One region of the Mesorhizobium sp. Root695 genome, then DNA from elsewhere that is predicted to be linked to it. Evidence: riboswitches for the same ligand, from Rfam matches in the RefSeq annotation. Region 1 holds a riboswitch; the other holds the start of a gene.
What was found. A riboswitch is a leader RNA that binds a small molecule or an ion and turns the genes downstream of it on or off. The one in region 1 is predicted to bind cobalamin.

Region 1 (7,802 bases):
GCCGCTGCTGGCGTTCCGCTCCGGGCTCTACAATCTGTCGATGGCGCGGCCACAGGTCGAGCTGATCCCGTGCTGGATCGAGAACATGTCGCGGGTGCTGCCCAAGGGCCAGTTCCTGCCGGTCCCGCTGCTGTGCCGTGTGGTTTTCGGCGCGCCGGTCGCGGTTGGCCCGGGCGAAGAACGCCGCGCCTTTCTCGAGCGCGCCCACGCCACGCTTCTGGCGCTCAACCCGCGTCCCGAGCGAGACGATTGATGCGCCACGAGATTTCCATTCTGATCATCGGCCTGCTGGCGGTTTTGACCACCGCCAGCATTGTCGCCACCATCCTTTCGGCGCGGGCGCCGAAGCCGCTGAGCTCGACGCTGGTCAATCTCACCCAGCGCATCAACGCCTGGTGGGTGATGGTGGCGCTGATGACGGTCGCCTTCTTCTTCGGCCGCTACGGCATGACCATCCTGTTCGCGCTGATCTCCTTCGCCGCGCTGCGCGAATTCGTGACGCTGACGCATACGCGCCGCAGCGACCATTGGGTGCTGCTTGGCATGTTCGGCATCATCATACCGTTTCAATACTGGTTGGTGTGGACCGCCTGGTACGGGCTCTTCGTCATCTTCATTCCGGTCTACTGCTTCCTGCTGATGCCGGCCATCACGGCGCTGCATGGCGACACCGAACGCTTCCTCGAGCGGATCGCCGCGCAGCAATGGGCGGTGATGATCTCGGTCTATTGCGTCAGCCATGTTCCGGCGCTGCTGACCCTCAATGTGCCAGGCTTCGAAGGCCGCACCCTGTTGCTGATCGCCTTCCTGATTATCGTCGTGCAAGGCAGCGACGTCCTGCAATACATCTTCGGCAAGCTGTTTGGAAAACACCGGTTTTCGCCGAACGTCTCGCCGTCGAAAACCTGGGAAGGCCTGATCGGCGGACTGGTGTCGGCGAGCCTGCTCGGCGCGCTGTTGTCGTTCGTGACACCCTTTTCACCGCTGCAGGCAGCGGCCGTGGCCTTCGTCGCCTGCTCGATGGGATTTCTCGGCGGGCTGGTCGCCTCGGCCATCAAGCGCGACCAGGGTGTCAAGGACTGGGGCCATCTGATCGAAGGCCATGGCGGCATGATGGACCGCACCGACAGCCTGGTCTTCGCTGCCCCGGTCTTCTTTCACATCGTGCGCTATTTCTGGACGGTCTGAGAGCTCCGAACTAGCGAAGTGTTGCCCACCGCGATCACAGCCGGTTGCGGATGAGCATGGTGACGACGAAGAACGCGCCAACCGAGCTGGTGATGATGCCGATCGGCAGTTCCTGCGGCGGCAGCAGCGTTCGGGCCAGAAGATCGCTTGCCAGCAGAAGCACCGCGCCGAAGACGGCACAACTGGCAACCAGGCGCAGATGCAAGGGACCCGCCAGCGGCCGCGACAGATGCGGGATCATCAGTCCGACGAAGCCGATGACGCCGGCGACAGAGACAAGGATCGCCGTCGAGAAGGCGGCGACGATAAACGTCATCCTGCGCATCCGCGCCACCGGCACACCAAGGCTTTCGGCGGCGTTTTCGCCGGCCAGGAAAGCATCGAGCCGGCGGTGGTTCCATAGCGCGTAAGCCAGGATGGTGCCCGCCCCCAGCGCGCCCAACCAGATATTGTCCCAGCGCGCCAGGCCAAGGCCGCCCATCGTCCAGAACAGCACGGAGTGGGCGGCGCGCTGGTCGCCGGCAAAGACCAGATAGTTGGTCAAGGCGGTGAACATGAACGACACGGCAAGGCCGGCAAGGATCAGCCGCTCCGGGCCTTGCCCCCTCACCCGCGCGACCAGCAGCAGGACGACACCGGCAGCCAGTATGCCGCCGGTGAAGGCCGCGACCGGCAACGTCCAGATGCCGAAACTGTCGCCGAAGACGGTGATGACGGAAACGGCACCCGCGGCGGCTCCCGACGACAGGCCGAACAGGAACGGGTCGGCAAGGTCGTTGCGGGTCACCGTCTGCAGCAGCGCACCGACGACGCCCAGCCCGGCGCCGACGCAGATGGCCAGGATCGTGCGCGGCAGCCGCAGGTCGACGACGATCTTGCCAACCGGCCCGGACACGTCGTGCCCTTCCAGCCCAATTGCACGGCCAAGCGCGGCAACGACATCGGTCAACGGGATCAGCGTCGAGCCATAGGCGATCGACAGCAGAGCGAGAGCGGTGATCACCGCCGCTCCCACCAGCATGGCCAGTGCGAATGTCCTGTGCCGCAAGGTTAGAACGCTTCCGGATGCATGGCCTTGGCGATCTTGTCGATCGCTTCGATGTTGGCCGGTCCGGGCGTCAGTTCGGCATAGCGAAGGGCGACGAAGCGCTCGTTCTTGACCGCGTCCGTCTCCTTCATGGCCGGATGCGCCTTCAGGAAATCGAGCAGCTTCTTGTAGCCGCCACCATCCTGGTAATCGAGCAGGATGAGGAATTGTGGATTGCGCGACGCCACCGTTTCCCAGTCCGTGTTGCCCCAGCTGGTGTCCATGTCGGCCATGATGTTGTCGCCGCCGGCGGCTGATATCATGGCGCTGGGGATGGCGAACTTGCCTGCGGTAAACGGCTTGTCCTCGCCGGAATCATAGAGGAACACCCGCGTTCCCTTACGGTCGCCGACCTTGGCGGTGATGTCGGCGAGTTGCGTCTTCCAGCCCGAAACGAGCTTTTCGGCCTCGGCCTCCTTGCCGAAGATCTTGCCCAGCTTTTCGACATCGCCATAGAGCAGGTCCATCGAGGCGGCGGGGTGGTTCTTGTCGAGATGGACGCAGCTTTCCGTCAGCGCCAGCGTCTTGATGCCGTGCGGGGCAAGCGTGTCGGGTGTCACCTCGCCGCCCGGCTTCATGCCGTAATACCAGCCGGCGAAGAAGAAATCGGGCTCGACCGCGACGAGGTTTTCGAGCGTCGGGTATTTCGGCGCCAATTCCGGGATCGAGCCCTGCTCGGCCTTGAATTCGGGACCGATCTTGTACCATCCGGTGATGCCGGTCAGGCCGACGATCGATGGCTGCAGTTTCAGCGCGAAGGCCATCTCGGCCATGTTGAGATCATGGATGACGGCGCGCTTCGGCGGTGCGTCAAACGTCAGCGGCTTGCCGCAACTGTCGACCGTGACCGGGAAGGCGAAGGCCGTGGGGGTCAGCAGCGAGAAGGCAAGCGAAAAGGCTAGGCGTTTCAAGAATTTGCTCCTATGTGAATGGGATTGGGTCGAATACGGAACGGTTTCAATCAGGATGGCGGCGAGCCACGGTTTGGAACTTCGAACACCGTCAGTTCGCGGTCTTCGGTCGGATGGCGCAGACGCAGAACATCGATGCCGAAAATCTCGCGGATCAATTGTTGGGTCAGCGCTTCGCGCGGCGCGGCCAGCGCTTGCAGACGGGCCTGGTTCATCACCGCCACCCTGGTGGCGAACGGCGCGACCAGGGCCAGATCGTGCAGCACCGCGATCACGGTCATGCTGAAGCCGGCCACGAGTTCGAGCAGTTCGCCGCGGGCGCGCGGGTCGAGATGGTTGGTCGGCTCGTCGAGGAACAGGATCTTTGGCTGCTGGGCGATGGCGCGCGCCAGTTGGGCGCGCTGGCGCTCGCCGCCCGACAATGAGCCTATGGTGCGCCCAAGCAGCGGCAGCAGGCCGGTCCGGCGCAGCGCATCGACGACAATGTCGCGTTCCTCGCTCCTGCGCCGCAGCCCGGCGTGCGGGACGCGGCCAAGCTCGACATAGTCGATCACCGCCAGCCGTGGATCGGGCTGGTCGGTCTGGCCGACCACGGCGATGTGCAGTGCCCGCTCGGCAGCGGAAATCCTGTCCAGCCGACGCCCGGCTAGCTTCACCTCGCCGGAACTTGGCCGTAACATGCCCGACAGCATGCGCAGCAGCGTCGTCTTGCCGGCGCCGTTGGGGCCAATGATGGCGAGGCGGTCGCCAGCGGCCACCGACAGGCTGACCGCCTGGACCAGATCCCGCCCATTCGCCATGGCGCAGAGGTCACGTGCTTCGAGAAGCGCTACAGTCATCGGCTGCTGCCCGCCGGATTGCCCGAACCGGGGATGCGGGCAAGCGTCTTGCCGGCCAATCCCGCCGGGCGCTGACCGGAACTGCACGAGCCGTCGGCCAGCGAGGCGTAGAGTTTGGCGAATCGCACGAGGTCGCCGACATCGGCTCGCGCGTCGATGGAGCCGAAGAGATAGGCAGCCTTGCCTTGCGCCTGGAAGGCGACCGTCAGCGGCCGCGAGCAGCCCGCCATGCAGGCCACGCCTTCGACCGCGACGCCGCTCGCCACGGCTGGTTCATGTTGGGCCGAAAGTCGGGAGCGCAAATCGGTACAAAGGTCGTTCCCGGACCTGACGCCGGTCACATGGTCACGGCAAAGCGTGCACACGATGATGCGATGGATGGGATCGATGGAGCCGTCCAACTTTCCGTCACTTTCCAAAACTGGCGACGGAAGGAAGCTGGCGAACCGGCCGACAAGACCGAGATTCGCGTTTCCTCCCGGCACACCCCGTCCGGTCAACTCATGCTGATGGCAGGTCTCCTGGCTCGCGGGTCGTTGCGCCATCCTGCCTTCCCAGCCTTGCCGGCCAGTGGCATTCGCGGATTTTGCTCGCCGCTTACAGTTGCGGGGGCAGCCACGGCCTCGACCCCTGGGATCTCACCGTGTTCCCTTTTCACCCCTCGCCTTTTGACTCGGGGACCATCACGAAATCACAGTAGATTTCCCCCAAACGCATCGCAACGCATTTCTGCGGGTTGAGTTTGCCAAGCCGGCAATGGGTATGATCGATGGCTGGACGGAAACAAGCAACACCTTTGATTGTTATGTAATAACATATTGCTATGAATATGACCCGACTCTGTCAACCCCTTTCCACGCAAAGGCGATGGCCTATCGTTTCGGTTTTGCGCGGAGCGCAATTTCGATCAAACTGACCTCATCGGGAAACATCACCATGATCCTGCCACGTGTGAATCGAGCCATTTTAAAAGGAGCCCCATGAACCCGACCGAGAAAGCGCTGTGGTTCGTCGAGAGCCATCTGCCGGAGGCGATCTCGCTCGACGATGTCGCGCAAAGCAGCGGCGTGTCGCGTTTTCATGTGACGCGGGCTTTCGGGGCTGCAACCGGTCGCTCGGTGATGGGCTACATGCGCTCGCGCCGCTTGACCGAGGCGGCGCGCAAGCTGGCCGGCGGAGCGCCCGATATCCTCAGCGTCGCGCTCGATGCCGGCTACAACTCGCATGAGGCGTTCACCCGTGCCTTCCGCGATCAGTTCGGCACCACGCCGGAACTGGTGCGCGCGCAAGGCACACTCGACAAGCTCGACCTCGTGGAGCCGATCCTGATGGACCAGTCCTTTCTTGCCAACCTCGAACCGCCGCGTTTCGAGACCAGCCGGCCGTTCCTCATCGCCGGTCTCGGCGAACGCTACAGCTGCGAAACCAGCGCAGCCATTCCGATGCAATGGCAGCGCTTCGGCCCCTATATCGGCAACATTCCGGGCGAGACAGGCGACGTTGCCTATGGCGTCTGCGTCAACGGCGACGATGCCGGCAATTTCGACTACATTGCCGGCGTCGAAGTGTCGGACTTTTCCGACCTGCCCAAGGAATTCAGCCGGGTGCGCGTGCCGGCACAGAAATATGCGGTCTTCGCCCACCGCGAACACATCTCGACCATCCGCCGGACGGTAAACACCATCTGGAACAAATGGCTGCCGGCCTCCGGCCATGAGATTTCAGATGCGCCGGAATTCGAACGCTACGGTCCCGAATTCGACCCGCGCAGCGGCAATGGCGGGCTGGAAATCTGGATACCGGTGAAGGGGTAGACGATCACGCCATCGGCAGCGCCGGCCAGCGATCAGTGACCTTTCCGCCGGCAAACACCGCGATCGATCCGAATTGCTGCAGCACGGCCTCGCTCTGCGTCGGGCGCAAGAAGGCGTAGTCGCCTGGCCTTGCGGGCGCATCGGCCGGCAAGCCCATGAATTGCTGGTTGGAGGACAGGCCGAGCAAGCCGTTCGTCGTCATGCCTTGGGGGAACACCGGCTCGGCCATCCACTTGCCGCCATAGAGGTAGCAGCCCTTGCGGGGAAACCGGCCGATCGCCTGCAGCGCGCGGGTGACAGCCGGCGGGCCGGGCAGCATTGGCTCGACCACTTTCAGCATCGGCGTCGCGATAAAGGCCGCCGGCTGGAAGCCTTCGAGACCTGATGTATCGAAGTCGCTGGGCAGCACGAAGGCCGATCCCATCGACACTTCATTGGCGACACCGCCATGATGAAGCAGCGCGGTCTTGCTGCCGCCGATGTTCAGGATGCGGCGCTGGTCGGCCCCGAGACAAGCGACGAACGCCGTGGCCTGCGCCGACGCCTTTGCCAGGGCTTTCGTCGGCCCGCCGAACAGACCAGGAATGAGCGGCGCATGCGCCTCGTAGGCCATGACCCCTTCGCAATGCAGCCATTTGTGAGCATGGAGCGCGCTCAATGCCCTCGACAAGGTTTCGGGATCAGCAAACCCGCCGCGATGCAGCCCGACGTCGATCTCGAAAGCAATGCGCAGTTCGATGTCGAGTTCGGCAGCGAGCGCGCCGTACTCCGCCAGTCTCTCCTCGCTGTCGATCAGCCAGCAGACACGCGACCAGTCGGCGTCGGCTTTCACCAGCGCCGCCCTTGCCGCGTCGACCGGTATCGGCTTGCCATACAGAAGATCGGCATCCGGAAACGTCTTCAGCACCGCCTCGCTGATCGGCGGATGGAAGGTCATGACGTGATTGGTGCCAAGCGCCTTGCCGATATGCGCAAGCAGCGGCAGACAGGCGAGTGATTTGTCGACCAGCCGCACGGCAAGGCCGGGATCCAGTCTCCCCTTCACCAGAGCGATGTTGCTGTCCAGCCGGTCGCGATCGAGCAGCAGGCAGGGCTGGAAGATGCCGGCTTCCTTCAGCGCATCCGACAGGGTGGAAAAATAGGCGTTCATGTCTCGATGCCGAACAGGTCGGCCATGTAGGGCGAGACGAAGCGGTTTTCCGGATCGATGTCGCGGCGCACCGCCATGGCGTCGTCCCAGCGCGGGTAGAGCTTTTTCAGATCCGCCGCTTTCAGGCTGTGCATCTTGCCCCAATGCGGCCTGCCGCCATACCTGCGGAAGATCGGCTCGGCCGCCCGCATGAACGGCAGCGGATCGTTCGCCGCGTCATGGTGGATGGCGATCGAGCAGGTTAGCCTGTTGTAGAAGGGCGAGAGCCAGAATTGATCCGGTGCGACCGAGCGCACCTCCATCGGGAAATAGACCTCGGGAAAACGCTTCTCGGTCAGTTCGATGATCTCGGCCAGCGCCTTCGGTCCCTCCTCGAACGGCAGATGATATTCCATCTCGTTGAATTTGGTCTGGCGGTCACTGGCATAGACGTTGAGCCAGTCCTGCACATAGTCCTCGGCCGGCACTTTCGCGACGGCGCCCAGGATCAGTCGGCGGCGCAGCGATGGCAGCCAGGCAAGCGCGGTGCGCAGCCTGCGCAGCGTCCTCAAACCCGCCTCGTCTTGCTCCGGCGGGCGCGCGGTGGGTGCTGCGTCGCTGAGGTCGCTGGCTATGAACTGTGCATAGCCGGAAAACGGAATGTAGTAGAATTCGGCCGAGCGATGCGCGGCCATCATCATCTCGAAATCGCGCAGCATGTCGGCGATCGGCAGCACCCATTTGCGGCGACGCAGCCGGTAGGTCGCGATGTTGTTCAACGTCACTTCGCTGAGCACGCCGAAGGCGCCGAGCGCGACGCCGATGGCGTGGATC
Region 2 (7,802 bases), on a different contig from region 1:
AGGAACGGATCGATCCACTTGCCGACGTCCTCGACCAGCTTCTGCGGCAGGTCCTGATGGACGCCGCCGGGGCGGAAATAGGCCGCATGCATGCGTGAACCGGAGGCGCGCTCATAGAACACCATCAGCTTTTCGCGCTCGACGAAGCCCCACAGCGGCGGCGTCAGCGCGCCGACGTCCATCGCCTGCGTCGTCACATTGAGGATATGCGACATGATGCGGCCGATTTCGCAGTAAAGCACGCGGATCAGCTGGCCGCGCTTAGGCACGTCGATGCCGAGCAACCGCTCGGCAGCCAGCGCGAAGGCGTGTTCCTGGTTCATCGGCGCGCAATAATCGAGCCGGTCGAGATAGGGGATCGCCTGCAGATAGGTCTTGGCCTCGATCAGCTTTTCCGTGCCGCGATGCAAAAGCCCGATATGTGGATCGACGCGATCGACAACCTCGCCGTCCAGCTCCAGCACGAGGCGCAAAACACCGTGCGCCGCAGGGTGTTGCGGGCCGAAATTGATGTTGAAGTTGCGGACGGAGGTTTCAGCCATTCTGGCGCCTCAATTCGTCTTGGCTTTTTCGTCCCCCGGCAGCACGTAGTCGGTGCCTTCCCATGGGGAAAGAAAATCGAAATTGCGGAATTCCTGCTTCAATTCCACGGGCTCGTAGATGACGCGCTTGGCCTCGTCGTCGTAACGCACCTCGACAAAGCCGGTCAGCGGGAAGTCCTTGCGCAGCGGATGGCCTTCGAAACCATAGTCGGTCAGCAGGCGGCGCAGATCGGGATGGCCCGAGAACAGCACGCCATAGAGATCGTAGGTCTCACGTTCGAACCAGTCGGCACCGGGGAACACGCCGGTGATCGACGGCACCATCGTCTCTTCATCGGCCTGCACCTTGATGCGGATGCGCACATTCTGCTTCGGCGACAGGAGGTGGTAGACGACGTCGAAACGCTTGGCCCGCGACGGATAGTCGGCGCCACAGACGTCGATGACCGAGATGAACTGGCAGCGCGCATCGTCGCGCAGGAAGGTCATGACCTCGACCAGATCGCGCGGCTCGACATGAACCGTGAGTTCGCCATAGGCGATATCAGCGTCGTTCACACGGCCGGTCAGCTTCTCGCCGAGATAGGTCGACAGTTCGCTCAGGGATGCGGTCATGGATTTACCGTTCGATCGTGCCGGTGCGGCGGATTTTCTTCTGCAAGAGAAGAATGCCGTAGAGCAGCGCTTCGGCGCTCGGCGGACAGCCGGGCACATAGATGTCGACCGGCACGATGCGGTCGCAGCCGCGCACCACCGAATAGGAATAGTGGTAGTAGCCGCCGCCATTGGCGCATGAGCCCATCGAGATGACGTAGCGCGGCTCCGGCATCTGGTCGTAGACCTTGCGCAGCGCCGGCGCCATCTTGTTGGTCAGCGTGCCGGCAACGATCATGATGTCGGACTGGCGCGGCGACGCGCGCGGCGCGACACCGAACCTCTCCGAGTCATAGCGCGGCATCGAGGTATGGATCATCTCCACCGCGCAGCAGGCGAGGCCAAAGGTCATGAACATCAGCGAGCCGCTGCGCGCCCAGGTGATCAGCGCTTCCGTCGAGGTGACGAGAAAACCCTTGTCGGCGAGCTCATTGTTGATCTCGAGGAAGAACGGATCGTCCGCCCCCACCGGCCTGCCGGTGTTGGGATCGATCAAACCCTTGGGCTTCGGCGCGACGAGCGTGCCGGAACTGTCGTTCAATCCCATTCCAGCGCTCCTTTTTTCCATTCATAGGCAAAGCCGATGGTCAGCACCGCCAAAAAGACCATCATCGACCAGAAGCCGAGCATGCCGATCTTCGAGAACGACACCGCCCAAGGAAACAGGAAGGCCACTTCCAGGTCGAAGATGATGAACAGGATCGACACCAGGTAGAAGCGGATGTCGAATTTCATGCGGGCGTCGTCGAACGAGTTGAAACCGCACTCGTAGGCGGAAAGCTTTTCAGGATCGGGATTGCGGTAAGCCACCAGGAAGGGCGCGGCCAGCAGCGCCAGGCCGACAACCAACGCCACGCCTATGAACAGGACGATGGGCAGGTATGAGCTTAGAAGTGCGTTCATGCTCGGCTTTCCGTTGGCGCCAATCCACTTTGATTACAGCACCGGACCCTAATGCGGAAGCGTGACAGTTTAACCGCTGAACCGTTTTAAGGGCCTATGCTGCAACGCGGCGAGGGTTAGCGCAGCACTTCCAGTGAAGCAAGTCAAACCTTGTTCAAAACACTGACCTGGACGGCATATCCGGGGAAACTGGTCCGATCCGCTCCTGTTTGATTTCCTTCGCTTTCTACTCCACTTTTCTCTCCTGACATGCTTGCCGCCAAAACCCTGCTAGCATGGCCCGGAATCACCCATCCGACCCTCGGTCAAAACACTTCAAAGTGATGCCTGCATGAAGGAAAAGATCTCGCTCCCCATGGCCCGGCGCATTGCGCTCGCCGCCCAGGGGTTCCTCGATCCCCGCCCGACCGGCACGCCTGACCGAAGGCATTTTGCCCGCACGCTCTCCCGCACCGGCCTGTTGCAGATCGATTCCGTCAGCGCGGTGGTGCGCGCTCATTATATGCCACTCTATTCGCGCCTGGGCCCCTACCCGCTCACTCTGCTCGACAACGCGGCCGTGACGCGCAAGCGCACGGTGTTCGAATATTGGGCGCACGAGGCCTCCTTCCTGCCGGTCGAGACCTACCCGCTGATGCGCTGGCGCATGCAACGCGCCGAGCGCGGCGACGAGATGTATCTGGGCCTCGCCAAATGGGGCCGCGAGCACGCCGCCTATATCGAAGAGATCTACCGCCAGGTCGCCGAGCGCGGCCCGATCGCCGCTTCCGCGCTGGAAGGCCAGAAAGGCTCGGGCGGATGGTGGGGCTGGAGCCACGCCAAGCATGCCTTCGAATGGCTGTTCTGGGCTGGGCGCATCACCACGGCGCACCGCCGCGGCTTCGAGCGTTTCTATGACCTGCCCGAACGCGTGCTGCCGCAGGCGATCCTTGACCTGCCGGTGCCAACGCCTGAGGACGCGCACCGCGAATTGCTGCGCATTTCCGCCCGCGCCCATGGCGTGGCGACATCAGGCGATTTGCGCGATTATTTCCGCCTGTCCCCGGCCGATATGAAAGGCCGGCTGGAGGAACTGGTTGAAACCGGCGAGCTGCTGCCGGTGCGCGTCGAAGGCTGGGACAAGCCGGCCTATCTTCATAAAGACGCCCGTTTGCCCCGAAAGATCGAAGCCCGCGCCTTGCTGGCGCCGTTCGACCCGGTCGTCTTCGAACGTTCGCGCACCGAGCGCCTGTTCGATTTCCACTACCGCATCGAGATCTACACGCCAGCCGACAAGCGGCAATACGGCTATTATGTCCTGCCGTTCCTGCTCGGCGACAGGATCGTGGCGCGCGTCGACCTCAAGGCCGATCGGCCTGCGAGCGTGCTGCGCGTCCATGCGGCCTATGCCGAGCCCGGCGCACCAGCCGAAACCGCTGCTCAGCTCTTCGAGGAATTGAAGCAGATGCAGGGCTGGCTGGGCCTCGAACGCATCGAAGTGACGTCCGCCGGTGACTTGGGTCCGGCGCTGGCCGACCTGACAGCGTCGTAAGCTCGCGTTGACACCGCTGCCCGCAAAAGCCTAAATCCGTTCCAGACGGTCTCTTCTCTTCAACGAGAGGAGCCAAGAGGGAATGCGGTGCGGGATATCTGTCCCAAATCCGCGGCTGTCCCCGCAACTGTAAGCGAAGAGCCAAGGCCGAAAGCCACTGGGAGGTTCCCGGGAAGGCGGCTACCAAGGCGATGACCCGCGAGCCAGGAGACCTGCCGTCTGCGACTGTAGAATCCGATCGCCCGGCGGGTTTCCGGGCAAGGAGCCCGATTTTTGGACCACGACAGCAGTTTTTCGGCTGGCACAGCGGATGTTTCGTCCGGCAATGATGATGCCTTGGCCGGCGTCACCGTCATCGTCTGCGCTTCCTGCCGCGATGAAACCGGCTCCGACGCCCATCCCCGCGCCGGCGAATCGTTGGCGGATGACACCCGCCGCGCCGCATCCGGCGAAAATATTCGCATCCGCAGCGTTGAATGCCTTGGCAATTGCAAACGGCGCCTCAGCGCCGCGATCCTGCGCGATGGCTGCTGGAGCTATGTCTTCGGCGACTTGACCGCGACCAGCGGTGCCGACCTCGTCACCGGAGCCAAACTCTTCGCCACCTCGACGGACGGCCTGATCCCGTGGCGCGGCCGTCCCGATAGCCTGAAGCGCGGCCTCGTTGCCCGCATCCCTCCCCTCAACCTGTTGAAGGACTGACCATGACCGCTCCAGATTCGTCCGCCAACCTCTCCCGCGTTCCCTGCACCGTTGTCACCGGCTTCCTCGGCGCCGGCAAGACGACGCTGGTCCGCCATCTCCTGGAAAACGCCGGCGGCAAGCGCATTGCCATCATCGTCAACGAATTTGGCGACATCGGCATCGATGGCGAGATCCTCAAGGGATGCGGCATCGACACCTGTCCGGAGGAAAACATCGTCGAACTGGCCAATGGCTGTATCTGCTGCACCGTCGCCGACGATTTCGTTCCGGCGCTCGACCAGATCCTCGCGCTGACGCCGAGGGTCGACCACATCCTGATCGAGACCTCGGGCCTCGCGCTGCCCAAGCCGTTGGTCCAGGCTTTCCAGTGGCCGAGCGTGAAAAGCCGGGTGACCGTCGACGGCGTCATCGCCGTGGTCGACGGGCCGGCATTGGCCGAGGGTCGCGTCGCCAACGACATGGATGCCTTGCAGGCGCAGCGCGCCCAGGATGAGACGCTCGACCACGACGACCCGGTGGAAGAAGTGTTCGAGGACCAGATCGCCTGCGCCGACCTGATTATCCTGTCGAAAAGCGATTTGATGGACGCCGCCGGCACCGACCGCGCCAACGCCATCATCAACGAACACTCCGCCCGCGCGGTGAAGATCGTGCCGACATCGCATGGCAAGGTCGATCCCTCGGTGCTGCTCGGGCTCGGTCTGGCGGTCGAAGACGACATCGAGAACCGCAAGTCCCATCATGACGGCGCCTTCGACCATGAGCATGACGACTTCGACACCTTCATCGTCGACATTGCCTCGATCGCCAATCCCGATGATCTGGCGAAACGCGTCGCCACCGTCGCCGAAGAAGAGAACGTGTTGCGCGTGAAAGGCTTCGTCGAGGTCGGCGGCAAGCCGATGCGGCTCTTGCTGCAGGCGGTCGGGCCGCGCGTCAATCATTACTATGACCGCGCCTGGACCGCCGAGGATGACCGCCGCTCGCGCCTCGTCGTAATCGGGCTGAAGGGGCTGAACCGCCCGGCGATCGAGCGTATCCTTGCCGGCTGATTTCGGACACGGGTCGCGATGCACATCCTAACCACGACATCCGCCTCGCTCGACGACCTCGCCGAGCCGGTCGATCTGCGGCAGACGCCGGCGGATATCGTGGCGCTGTCCTTCACCGACAGCGATCTCGCCGGATTGGCGGCGGCCTGGAAGGCCGACGCCGAACGCCTGCCCTCGATGCGGCTGGCCGCGCTGCGCGACCTGCGCCATCCCATGTCCGTCGACCTCTGGGTCGACAGCGTCGCCCGCCACGCCAAGATCATCCTCGTGCGCATCCTCGGCGGCTACGACTGGTGGCGCTACGGCTGCGACCAGCTTGCCTCGACCGCCCGCGAACGCGGCATAAAACTGGCGCTGCTGCCCGGCGAATGCCGAGATGAGGATCTGCGCCTGATCGAAGCCTCGACGCTGCCGCGCGAGGAGTTGGACGGCCTGCTCGATTATTTCCGCGAGGGCGGCCCGGCGAATATGAGCGCGCTGGTGCAGAAGTTGGCGGGGTTGGCGGGACAGGATGCGGTTGCTGCAGAGCCGGTCACTGTGCCAAAAGTTGGCTACTACGAACCCGGCCGCGGCGTCGTCCCCCTGCCCCTCGAGGGGGAGGGAAAGGTCGTGCCGATCCTGTTCTACCGATCGATGCTGCTCGCCGCTGATGTCGCGCCCATCGATGCCCTGTTTGAGGCGCTCCGCCAGCGCGGCATCAACCCGGTCCCCATTTTCGTCTCCAGCCTGAAGGACCCGGCATCGCTGGCGTTCGTGGAAACAGCACTGGCCGCGCTGAAACCCGCGGCCATCATCACCGCGACCGCTTTCGCGTCCGGCGCCGAGCCCGGCGTTGAAACCCTGTTCGACCGCGCCCGCGTGCCCGTCTTCCAGGTCATTGTCGCCACCACCCGCCGCGACATCTGGGAGAACAACCAGCGCGGCCTGGCGCCCGCCGACCTTGCCATGCATGTCGTGCTGCCCGAACTCGACGGCCGCATCTTGGCCGGCGCCATTTCCTTCAAGGGCGAGAGCGATGTCGATCCGGCGCTTGGCCACCGCGCCTTCGCCAACCGGCCGGAAGCGGATCGTGTGGCGCAAGTTGCTGACCGCGTCGCGGCCTTCATCCGACTACGGGAGACGCCCCGCGCCCAGCGCAAGCTCGCCATCCTGATCCCGGATTATCCGAGCGCGCCCGGCCGAACCGGCTACGCCGTCGGCCTCGATGTGCCGTCCAGCGTGCTGGCGATGCTGCATGATCTGAGCGAACAGGGCTATGGAGTTGAAGGGATACCGGAGACGCCGCGGGCGTTGCTGGGGCTGCTGGAGCGCGGCAATGATGGGCTGGGGCTGGACGACTATCGGGACTTCTCAAAGGGCCTGCCGATTGAGGCTGTTGCTGCAGTCGAAGCTGCATGGGGAGCGGCCGATACTTCACCCTCCCCCTTGTGGGGAGGGTCGGTTCGCGACATTCGCGAAGCGGATGGCGCGAACCGGGGTGGGGGTAGCGGCGCACCACCCCCACCCGGCCCTGCGGGCCACCCTCCCCACAAGGGGGAGGGTAAGAGCGCTTTCCCCTTCCGCGCCGCGACCTTCGGAAACATCACCGTCGCGCTGGCCCCAGACCGCGGCCGCTCCGCCGACCGCCGCGCCGATTACCACGACCCGACACTGCCGCCGCGCCATGCGCTGATCGCTTTCGGTCTGTGGCTGCGCAGCTCGCTCGGCGTCCACGCGCTCGTCCATGTCGGCGCGCACGGCACGCTGGAGTGGCTGCCGGGTAAGACGGTTGCGCTTTCGGAAAACTGCTTTCCCGAAATCGTCACCGGCCCCTTGCCCGTCATCTATCCTTTCATCGTCTCCAACCCCGGCGAGGCTGCACAGGCCAAGCGGCGCATCGCCGCCGTCACCCTTGGCCATCTGCCGCCGCCCCTGACCGGCGCCGGACTGGACGAGGACCAGCACAAGCTCGAGCGGCTGGTCGACGAATACGCCCAGGCCGACGGGCTCGACCGTCGCCGCCGCGACCGCCTGGCAAAACTGATCGTCGACACCGCGCAAAAAACCGGCCTCGCCACCGAAGCCGGCGTCGCCAGGACCGACGCGCCCGATGAAGCGCTGCGCCGAATCGATGCCTGGCTCTGCGATCTCAAGGATTTCGCCATCAAGGACGGGCTGCATATCTATGGCCGCGCTCCGGAGGACGAGCCTGACGCCATGCGGCGACAAAGTGCGGCAGCCGAGAAGACGGCGCTGCTCGCCGCGCTCGATGGCCGCCACGTCAAGGCTGGGCCGGCCGGCGCGCCCGCGCGCGGCCGATCCGATGTTCTGCCCACCGGCCGCAACCTGTTCACGTCGGACCCGCGCACCATGCCGACGCCGACCGCCTATGATCTGGGCAAGGCAGCGGCGGAGGAAGTCGTGCGCGGCTACATG

Region 2: another riboswitch for cobalamin. It lies ahead of ASD99_RS05285 (DUF1636 family protein); the one in region 1 lies ahead of ASD99_RS15110 (DUF1636 family protein).

Annotation. Positions count from the first base shown of each region.
Region 1 is NZ_LMHO01000013.1:4,757-12,558, reverse strand. Features, by position in the region: gene ASD99_RS15135 (lysophospholipid acyltransferase family protein) at 1-253, shown strand, start outside; gene ASD99_RS15130 (phosphatidate cytidylyltransferase) at 253-1,188, shown strand; gene ASD99_RS15125 (FecCD family ABC transporter permease) at 1,223-2,209, opposite strand; gene ASD99_RS15120 (ABC transporter substrate-binding protein) at 2,239-3,186, opposite strand; gene ASD99_RS15115 (ABC transporter ATP-binding protein) at 3,237-4,025, opposite strand; gene ASD99_RS15110 (DUF1636 family protein) at 4,022-4,390, opposite strand; cobalamin riboswitch at 4,519-4,725, opposite strand; gene ASD99_RS15105 (AraC family transcriptional regulator) at 5,006-5,839, shown strand; gene ASD99_RS15100 (DSD1 family PLP-dependent enzyme) at 5,844-6,989, opposite strand; gene ASD99_RS15095 (D-arabinono-1,4-lactone oxidase) at 6,986-7,802, opposite strand, start outside.
Region 2 is NZ_LMHO01000003.1:235,575-243,376, reverse strand. Features, by position in the region: gene ASD99_RS05310 (NADH-quinone oxidoreductase subunit D) at 1-542, opposite strand, end outside; gene ASD99_RS05305 (NADH-quinone oxidoreductase subunit C) at 552-1,157, opposite strand; gene ASD99_RS05300 (NuoB/complex I 20 kDa subunit family protein) at 1,162-1,743, opposite strand; gene ASD99_RS05295 (NADH-quinone oxidoreductase subunit A) at 1,734-2,099, opposite strand; gene ASD99_RS05290 (winged helix-turn-helix domain-containing protein) at 2,431-3,630, shown strand; cobalamin riboswitch at 3,660-3,865, shown strand; gene ASD99_RS05285 (DUF1636 family protein) at 3,904-4,332, shown strand; gene cobW (cobalamin biosynthesis protein CobW) at 4,335-5,387, shown strand; gene cobN (cobaltochelatase subunit CobN) at 5,406-7,802, shown strand, end outside.